DNA from 2 places in the Simplicispira sp. 125 genome. Region 1 is predicted to be linked to the other one. Evidence: riboswitches for the same ligand, from Rfam matches in the RefSeq annotation. Region 1 holds a riboswitch; the other holds the start of a gene.

What was found. A riboswitch is a leader RNA that binds a small molecule or an ion and turns the genes downstream of it on or off. The one in region 1 is predicted to bind thiamine pyrophosphate.
Region 2: it holds a riboswitch for thiamine pyrophosphate, as region 1 does, so the genes downstream of both, thiC (phosphomethylpyrimidine synthase ThiC) here and thiO (glycine oxidase ThiO) in region 1, are expected to answer to the same signal.

The regions. Positions count from the first base shown of each region.
Region 1 is NZ_QEKM01000001.1:1,382,875-1,387,925, reverse strand. It holds gene C8D04_RS06320 (thiamine phosphate synthase) at 1-887, opposite strand, end outside; gene C8D04_RS06315 (thiazole synthase) at 884-1,693, opposite strand; gene thiS (sulfur carrier protein ThiS) at 1,698-1,895, opposite strand; gene thiO (glycine oxidase ThiO) at 1,908-2,987, opposite strand; TPP riboswitch at 3,028-3,146, opposite strand; gene thiD (bifunctional hydroxymethylpyrimidine kinase/phosphomethylpyrimidine kinase) at 3,284-4,138, shown strand; gene C8D04_RS06295 (glutathione S-transferase N-terminal domain-containing protein) at 4,173-4,568, opposite strand; gene C8D04_RS06290 (cytosine permease) at 4,626-5,051, opposite strand, start outside.
Region 2 is NZ_QEKM01000001.1:3,734,857-3,739,907, forward strand. It holds gene ftsZ (cell division protein FtsZ) at 1-928, shown strand, start outside; gene lpxC (UDP-3-O-acyl-N-acetylglucosamine deacetylase) at 1,020-1,943, shown strand; gene C8D04_RS18765 (hypothetical protein) at 1,968-2,144, shown strand; TPP riboswitch at 2,174-2,293, shown strand; gene thiC (phosphomethylpyrimidine synthase ThiC) at 2,402-4,297, shown strand; gene C8D04_RS17525 (methyl-accepting chemotaxis protein) at 4,476-5,051, shown strand, end outside.

The sequences.
Region 1 (5,051 bases):
GCCTTTAGAAGTTGCGCTGCCGTGGCTTCGGGGTCTGGCGCATTCACCAGCGCCCGCACCACGGCGATGGAGCCCACGCCGGTTGCCAGAATGCCCGCGAACTGTTCCGCTCCAATGCCACCAATCGCCACCGTAGGGTAGTCCTGCAGCAGGCGCGCGTAGGCTTGCAGCCGCGCCACGCCTTGTGGCGCGGTCGCCATGCGTTTAAGTGTGGTGGGGAACACGGCGCCCAGGGCGATGTAGCTCGGCTGCACCGCATCGGCGCGCAGCATTTCCGCATAGCCGTGCGTGCTCACGCCCAGGCGCAGGCCACTTTGGCGCAGTTCTTGCACTTGCGCCGCACTGAGCGCATCCAGATCTTCCTGGCCCAGGTGCGCACCATAGGCTCCGGCAGCCATCGCCTCGCGCCAGTGGTCGTTGATGAACAGCAGGGCCCCCGTGCCTTGCACGGCCTGCACGGCGGCGAGCACTTCGCGGGCAATGGCGGCGGTGTCATCCGATTTGAAGCGCAGTTGCACTGTGGGCACGCCTGCGCGGGCCATGCGGCCGACCCAGGCGGCATCGGGCAGCACGGCATACAGGCCGAGCTGCTGTGGGCAGACGGCAAAAGGCGTTGCGTGCGGCCGCGTCTGCAGCCCAAAATCTTGCGCCACAGTGGGCCAAATCTCGGGTGTGGTGCTGCCGGTACGCTCCCAGCGCGCTTGCCAGGCATGGGCCAGCACCTGCGCATCGTGGGCGATGAAGCCCAGTGCACTGCAGGCCTGCAGCGCGCCCAGGTACACCGGCGCGTCGCTTTCGGGCGCAGGCACCGGCTGCGGCGGGAAACCGGTCAAGCTCGTGGCGTGGGCCGCAGTAATGGCTTGCGCCAGGGTGTTGCTATCAGTCATGCGGGCGCATGGTGCCAGAACGGGGTGCCGAGCACCGGGGTGCTGGGCTGGGCGGCTTGCTGGGGTTGCATGGCCCCTGCATGGCGGGCGGCGCGCCCGGCATGCACAGCGTCGGCAAAGGCGCCGGCCATGGCCACCGGGTCTTGCGCCAGGGCTACGGCGGTGTTGAGCAGCACGCCGTCAAAGCCCCATTCCATCACCTGGCAGGCGTGCGAAGGCAGGCCCAGGCCCGCGTCGATCAGCATGGGCACGTTGATGCGTTCGCGCAGCACCTGCAAGGCATAGGGGTTCATGGGGCCGCGTCCCGTTCCGATGGGCGCAGCCCAGGGCATGATGGCCTGGCATCCCACGTCCACCAGGCGCTGGCACAGCACGAGGTCTTCGGTGCAGTAGGGCAGTACGTAGAAGCCGTCGCGTACCAGCTTCTCGGCAGCAGCCACCAGGTTCAGGGTGTCGGGCTGCAGGGTGTAGTCGTCGCCAATGACCTCTAGTTTGATCCACGGGGTGTTGAACACCTCGCGTGCCATTTGCGCCGTGGTGATGGCCTCTTGCACGCTGTGGCAGTTGGCGGTGTTGGGCAGCACCGGCACGCCCAGCTCCCGCAGCAGTTCCCAGAAACCCTGGCCACTTTCGGCCGGATTACTGCCCTGGCGGCGCAGCGAGGCTGTGACCATGGCCGGCTGGGCCCTCTGCACGGCGGCCTTGAGTGCCGACGGCGAGGGATAACGGGATGTGCCCAGCAGCAGGCGGCTGGAAAACTGCTGGCCGTACAGGACCAGGGCGTCGTCGGTTGATGTCGTGTTCATGGTTTTAGCCCCCTGTGACGGGGGAGATCACTTCGACCTTGTCACCCGCTTGCAGCAGGTGGTGCGGGTGTTGGGGCGCGGGTATAAAAACAGTGTTGACGGCCACGGCGTAGGGCGGTTTTGCCTGCATGGCGGCCAGGGCGTCGGCCACGCTGGCGCCCTCGGGCAGTTCGTGGGGCTGGAGATTGATGAGAATGTGCATGGTTGTGGCGCTTCAGAGCAATTGCATCAACAGATCGAACTCAGCCGCCCGCGCTGACGTGCCGCCTGCGAGGATATCCAGCACCACATCATGCATCGCAGGCGCAATCATGTAGCCATGGCGGTACATGCCGTTGACCTGCAGCGTGCGCGCCGCCAGTTGGCGCACGGCTGGCAGGTTGTCGGGCAGGGCGGGGCGGCATTGCACCGACAGTTCCAGAATGCGGGCCTCGGCAAAGCCCGGGTGCACGGCGTAGGCAGCGCTCAGTAATTCCAGCGTGGAACGCACGCTGGCCGGCGAGAGGTCTTCGGACTCGATCTCGGTGGCGCCGATCACGAACACATTGTTTTCCTTGGGCGCGATATAGGCCGGGTAGCGCGGGTGCAGCAACCGTGTGGGCCGCTGCAGCGTGACCTCGGGGGCGTGCAGGCGGATCACCTCGCCGCGCACACCGCGCAGTTGGGGCCAGTCACCGCGTGCGCCCAGGCCGCGGCAGTCGAGCAGCCAGCCCGGGTGGTCTGCGCCAAAATAGCCCAGTTCGCGCGGCGTGTTCCAGTGCAATTGCACACCCAGGTGCTCCATCTCGCCAGCCAGCGAAGCCAGCAGTTGCCGGTTATCGAGCTGGCCTTCGCCAGGCAGGTACATGCCCTGGGCAAAGCGCGGCGCGAGCGCGGGCTCAATCTGCGCCATACCCTCGCTGTCGAGCATCTGCATGGCAGGCAGTTCGGTGACGCTGGTGCGGGTGTTCTCGAGTTGCTGGCGCATGCGGGTGGCCTCTTGCGCGTCCTGGCGGTGCCATACGAGCAGCGTCCCCTCTTGCTGGAAGTACACCGGCATCGCCAGCGGTGCCAGCAGCTCGGGCCAGCGCCTGAGCGAGTGGCGGCCCATGCGTACCACGCCATGCTCGGCGATGGCCGATTCGGCCAGCGGGGCCAGCATGCCTCCGGCCACGCGGGCAGCCGAATGCTCGCCCAGCGGGCCGCCTTTGTCGTAAATGGCCACGCTGTGGCCCTGGCGCGCAAGTGATACGGCCAGCAAGCGCCCCAGCAGACCGGCGCCGAGAATGGTGAAAGAGGTGTTGGAAAGCGTCATGTTTGTCCGTCTGCGGTGTTACAGGGGACAAAACGGGCAGGTGCCTGCACTGGAAACTCCCCACGCCAGCATGATCTGGATCGGGTAACGGGGCGCAAAGCCCCAGGGTGTTTCTCAGTCCGCGCCACGTTGGGTAGCGGGACACCCCTGTTTCGTCCGTAAGCGGCAATTACAGCACAACGCCGATTCCCCTGGCTTGATGTGGCGCATGCGCAGGCCTCGGATCTGGCGTTGGTTCCCTGGGGTTGTGGGGGGTGACGGCAGGGGCGCTTTGGGTTTCCGGGATAATTTTCGCCATGACGCACACAGCACCCCTTTCTGCACAGGCTCCCCGCTACGCCCGCGTGCTCTCCATTGCCGGGTCAGACAGTGGCGGTGGCGCCGGTATCCAGGCCGACCTGAAAACCTTCAGCGCCCTGGGCTGTTATGGCATGACCGCCATTACCGCCATCACCGCACAAAACACGCAGGGCGTGCGCGCCATCCACGGCGTGCCGCCCGAGATGCTGCGCGCACAGATCGAGGCCGTGGTGGAAGACATTGGCGTCGATGCCGTGAAGATCGGCATGCTGCATTCGCCCGAAGTGGTGGCCGTGGTGGCCGATGCCCTGCGGCGCTACCAACTGCTGCATGTGGTGCTCGACCCGGTCATGGTGGCCACCAGCGGCGACCGCTTGATGGCCGACGAGACGGTACAGGTGCTGGTGCGTGAACTGTTCCCGCTGGCCACCGTGGTGACCCCCAACCTCGACGAAGCGGCGCTGCTACTGGGCCGCGCCATCCCGGGCATCGAGGCATTGGACGATGCTGCCCGCGCTTTGCTGGCGCTGGGCGCGCCCGCTGTGCTGCTCAAAGGCGGGCACTTGCCGGGTGATGAGGTGGTGGACGTGCTCGCGCTGCCGGGCGGCACCCTCCAATACCTGCGATCGCCCCGCATTGCCACGCACAACGGCCACGGCACGGGCTGCACGCTGTCGTCTGCCATCGCCGCGCATCTGGCCTTGGGCCATGCGCTGCCCGAGGCCGTGGCGCTGGCGCGCACGTATATTTTGGGCGCTATCCAGGCAGGTGCGGCCGTGCGTACCGGCAAGGGCCACGGCCCACTCAACCACGGTTATGCGCCCATGGCGCAGCGTGTCATCCAGGGCTGACTGTCAAGGATTTTTGCGCCCGTCTCAGGCGGCCTCAGGTTACCTGTGCGAACTGGCTGCGCAAGTAGCTGATGATTTCTTTGGAGTCGTAGAGCCAGCGGCTGTTGCCTGCTTTGTCGGTGATCTTCAGGCAAGGTACCTTGGCCTGGCCGCCTTGCTGCACCAGTGCAGTCCTGTCGGGGCCTTCCGGCTGCGCGTCCACTTTGGCGACCGTCAAGGACAGGCGGCGCATTTCTTGGCGCACCTTGATGCAAAAAGGGCAGGTTTTGTACTGGTACAGCGCCAGGCCCTTGCATGCCTGGTCAACGGCTTCCTGCCCTGCCTGAGAGCGCACGATGCCTTGGGGGCGGGTCAGCGCCTCCTTGAGAAGCATCACCGGGCCCAGGACAATGCGCAGGGTCTTGAAAAAGAATCGGATAAAAGATTTCATGGGCCATTCTAGGCAAGCCAAGTGGGCACACCACGGTATGCCCGAGACACGGGCCGTTCAGCGGCGTGGACGGGTTGCGTAGGCCAGCACAAAGCTTACGGCCAGCGTGGGCAGGGCCGAGCCCAGCACGGGGGCGAACTTTGGTAGCAGGTGGTAGAAAGCGATGCCAGCCAGCCAGATCACAATGGGCGCCGCGTGCGCCTTGCCTGCGGCCTGCAGCGCTGAAGCGGCATTGGCGCCAAAAGCCAGGCGCCCCAGAATCACGCCAAACAGCGGCACGAATACCGAGCTGAGCATGAGCAAAAACGGCTCTAGGCTGTGCATGGGCAGCACCAGCGCCATGAGCGTACAGACCACTGCCACGACCAGGCCCCACTGGCGCACGCTCCAGCGCGGCAATAGGCTGTGGGCCGAAACAGCGCCCGAATAGGTGTCGCCATAAGCGTTGTCCACCTCGTCAATCAATATCAGCGACAGCGCGAT
Region 2 (5,051 bases), 2.4 Mb from region 1:
GTTCATCACCGCCGGTATGGGCGGCGGCACGGGCACGGGCGCCGCACCTGTCATTGCGCGCATCGCCAAGGAAATGGGTATTCTCACCGTGGGCGTGGTCACCAAGCCCTTCGAATGGGAAGGCGGCCGCCGCATGAAGAATGCCGATGACGGCCTGGCCGAGCTGGAAGCCAACGTCGATTCACTCATCGTCGTGCTGAACGAAAAACTCCTGGAAGTGTTGGGCGACGACATCACCCAGGACGAGGCCTTTGCCCACGCCAACGATGTGCTGAAGAACGCCGTGGGGGGTATCGCCGAAATCATCAACGAGTACGGTCAGGTGAACGTCGACTTTGAAGACGTACGCACCGTGATGGGCGAGCCCGGCAAGGCCATGATGGGCACGGCCACGGCCAGCGGCCCGGATCGCGCACGCATCGCCGCCGAGCAGGCCATTGCCTGCCCGCTGCTCGAAGGCATCGACCTGTCGGGCGCCAAGGGCGTGCTGGTGCTGGTTACGGCGAGCAAGGGCAGCCTCAAGCTGTCTGAGTCGCGCCAGGCCATGAACACCATCAATGCCTATGCATCGACCGACGCACATGTGATCTTCGGCGCCGCCTACGACGAAACCCTGGGCGAGGAGATCCGTGTGACTGTGGTGGCCACCGGTCTTTCGCGCCAGAATGCGCGCCGCCAGCCCATCTCGGTGGTGCAGGGCGGCCTGCGCACGGGAACGGACAACATGTCCTACCCGATGCCTGGCACGGGCATGCTGTCCGGCTCCGTGGGCGCTGCGCCGGGGGCTGTGGGTGGCCAGGCAGACTATGCCGTGCCCAGTGTCTGGCGTACCAACCGCACGCAGGCTGCAGCGCGGGTGGATGCCTTGTCCTCGGGCGGCATGGACGACCTGGAAATCCCTGCCTTCCTGCGCAAGCAGGCTGATTGAGGTGGGCGCTGCACGTTTGTGCCATCGCCGTGATAGAAAAACGCGATGGCGCAGTGCAGCAACAACGCGCAGTCCACACTAAAATCAACGGATGCTTGCGCAACGAACCCTCAAAACACTCACCCGTGCGGTGGGCGTCGGCCTGCACAGCGGCCAGCGGGTCGAGCTGACACTGCGCCCTGCGCAGCCTGACACCGGCATCGTGTTCCGTCGTGTCGATTTACCCGAGCCGGTGGACATTCCGGTATCCACCCAGGCCGTGACGGACACGCGCATGGCGTCCACCATTTCGTCGGGCAGCGCCTGCGTGCATACGGTCGAGCACCTCATGTCAGCGTGTGCCGGGCTGGGGGTGGACAACCTGTATGTAGACATCACCGCAGAGGAAGTGCCCATCCTGGACGGGTCTTCGGCTTCTTTTGTTTTCCTGCTGCAAAGTGCGGGTATCGTTCTGCAAAACGCCTCTAGGCGCTTCATTCGGGTCAAAGAGCCTATAGAAATTCGCCAGGGCGAGGGTGTGCACGCCAAGTGGGCGCGACTCGACCCCTACCACGGCTACAAGCTGCGGTTTGAAATTGACTTTGCCCATCCGGCCGTCGATTCCACGGGGCAATCCGTCGAATTTGACCTGGGCCAGGGCCAATACAGCCGCGACATTGCCCGCGCGCGCACCTTCGGCTTCACCAAGGACGTGGAAATGATGCGTGCCAACGGGCTGGCATTGGGTGGCGGCATGGACAACGCCATCGTCATGGACGACTACAAAGTGCTCAATGCCGACGGCCTGCGTTACGACGACGAGTTCGCCAAGCACAAGATATTGGATGCCATGGGCGACCTGTACCTGGTCGGCAAGCCGCTGCTGGCGGCTTACAGCGCCTTCCGCTCCGGCCATGCGCTCAACAACCTGCTGCTGCGCGAACTCGAAGCCCATCCCGAGGTCTGGGAAATCGTCACCTTCGAGAACGAACGCCTGGCCCCTGCCGGTTTTGCGCAGCCGGTGCGCGCTTGGTAGCGCCAAACCACAAGCCTCCCGCGTATGCTGCTGTTTCGCTGGATCGTCATGCTGTTGCTGCTCGTGGCGGCGCTGTGCTTTGCGTTTTATGCCGGTACCGGCCGGGCGCGGTACAAGCAGCTGGGTTTTGTTGTGCTCAAGTGGACCATGATTGCCGCAGGAGTTTTCTTTGCCGTGCTCATCCTGGAGCGCGGCTTCTGACGCTGTGAACTGTTTCTCGGCCTATACTCGCCCCTGCTCCGGGGTGTGCTGATGCGCTGAGATGCCGGGGGTCTGGAAACAGGCTCCCCGGCGAACCCGACGAACTTGATCCGGTTCATACCGGCGGAAGAAGAGCCGACCTCCTTGTCTGCGTGCATGTCCCATCGGGCGCGTACGCCGTCCACAGACGCCATCCGTGTCTATGGGAGCGCAGGTCCAGTCCGGAGCATCCATCCCCGGACCTTAGGAGACCTGCCATGAACGCCCCCGACCCCCTTGCCCGTGAATCCTTCGCCAGCTTGCTGGCACGCGCCCGCGACCCCTTTCCTGCATCGCGCAAGGCCTACATTGCAGGCGCCCTGCACCCCGACCTGCGTGTGCCGGTGCGCGATATTGCGCTCACCAATGGTGAGCAGGTCAGCGTGTACGACACCTCGGGCCCTTACACCGATCCGCAGGCGCAGATCGACGTGCGCAAGGGCCTCGCCAGTGTGCGTGGCCGCTGGATCGAGGCGCGTGGCGACACAGAGGGCTACCAGGGTCGCCCATCCGTGGCACTGGACGATGGCAGCAAAAGCGAAGACGCAGTGCGCCTGGCCACGCTGCGCGCAGAAGCTGCGGCATTGCAACGCCAGCCCCTGCGCGCCAAAAGGGGTGTCAACGTCACGCAGATGCACTATGCGCGGCGCGGCATCATCACGCCCGAGATGGAGTACGTCGCCCTCCGCGAAAACGGTAAACGCGAGTGGATGGCGCAATACCAGCAAGACTTAGCGCGCGAGCAGCGCCTGGCGGGCAACCCCATGGGCGCGATGATCCCGAAAATCATCACGCCCGAATTCGTGCGCGACGAAGTGGCGCGCGGCCGCGCCATCATTCCGGCCAACATCAACCACCCCGAAGTTGAGCCGATGGCCATTGGCCGCAACTTCCTGGTCAAAATCAACGCCAACATCGGCAACTCGGCCGTCACCTCCAGCATTGAAGAAGAAGTGGAGAAGCTCGTGTGGGCGATTCGCTGGGGCGCCGACAACGTGATGGATCTCTCGACCGGCAAGAACATCCACACCACGCGCGACTGGATCGTGCGCAACTCGCCCGTGCCCATCGGCACCGTGCCGATCTACCAAGCGCTCGAAAAGGTCGGCGGCATCGCCGAAGACCTGACCTGGGAAATCTTCCGCGACACCCTGATCGAGCAGGCCGAGCAGGGGGTGGACTACTTCACCATCCACGCTGGCGTGCGCCTGGCCTACATCCACCTCACGGCGCAGCGGCGCACGGGCATCGTCTCGCGCGGCGGCTCCATCATGGCCAAGTGGTGCATGGCGCACCACCGCGAGAGCTTCCTGTATGAGCATTTCGAGGACATCTGCGACATCATGAAGCAGTACGACGTGGCCTTCAGCCTGGGCGACGGTCTGCGGCCCGGCTGCGCGTCCGACGCCAACGACGAGGCCCAGTTCGCCGAGCTGCACACGCTGGGCGAGCTGACCCAGATCGCCTGGAAGCACGATGTGCAGACCATGATCGAAGGCCCCGGCCACGTGCCCATGCACATGATCCAGGCCAACATGACCGAGCAGCTCAAGACCTGCCACGAGGCGCCGTTCTACACCCTGGGCCCGCTGACCATCGACATCGCCCCCGGCTACGACCACATTGCCTCGGCCATCGGCGCGGCCATGATCGGCTGGATGGGCACGGCCATGCTGTGCTACGTGACGCCCAAGGAACACCTGGGCCTGCCCGACCGCGACGACGTCAAGCAGGGCATCATCGCCTACAAGATCGCGGCCCACGCCGCCGATGTGGCCAAGGGCCACCCGGGCGCGCGCTCACGCGACGATGCCCTGAGCCAGGCGCGCTTCGACTTTCGTTGGCAGGACCAGTTCAACCTGGGCCTGGACCCGGAGACGGCGCAGGAATACCACGACGAGACGCTGCCCAAGGACTCGGCCAAGGTGGCGCATTTCTGCTCGATGTGCGGCCCCAAATTTTGCTCGATGAAGATCACGCAGGAAGTGCGTGAATTCGCTGCGCAGAAAGGCGTTGCGGAGGGCGAGGCACTCACGCAGGGGATGGCGGCCAAGGCCGAAGAGTTCCAGAAAACTGGGGGACGCCTGTACGTCCCGCTGCACCCGGTGGCGTGACGCAGTCGCCACCCGCGGCGGTGGCTTGCCGATGTGCCGCTGTCGCAGGCGGTGAATACCCTGTGCGTGACCTGTTACAGCCTCGCTTATATTCATTACAAATGCAGCCCACAAGGCTGCGGGCGGGGCATGGCCACAAGGCGGGTGCCCGTGAATACCATTTTCTGGAAGGGGAGCCATGAACGCTCTGGGCCGTTTGTCGATCCGTGCACGTCTGTACTTCAGCACGATTTTTTCCCTGGTTCTGCTGGTTGTGCTCGGAGGCATGGGCTATGTGGCGCTGGACCGCACCCGCGACACCGTGCAGGATTTGTTCGCGCACCGCGTGCAGACGCTCACCGACATGTCCGACCTGCGCACCACCTTGGGTGATCTGCGTCGCATCGAAAAAGACATCATCATCAATTTCAACAACAGCGTTGAAGTGGCGTCGATGCGCGAGCGTTGGGCTGCCACGCTGACCTCGTTGCGCAAAAGCCTGGATGCCGTGCGGCAGGTGCAGGCGGCCGATGCGGAGTTTGTCGGTGTGATCGACAAGGTGCTGGACGAGGTCAAACAGTACGAGACAGGCATCAGCCCCATCTTCGAACAGATCGAAGGCGCCATGCTGGATGGAGCGGGTGGCGGGGCCTACGCCAACCGTTTGAAAAGCCACACGGAGAACGCCGACAAGCTGATGAGTGATTTGGCAGCCGGTGCACGCATCCGCATGGACGAGGCGCGGCAAGGGGTGGATACGCGCACGGCCTCCATG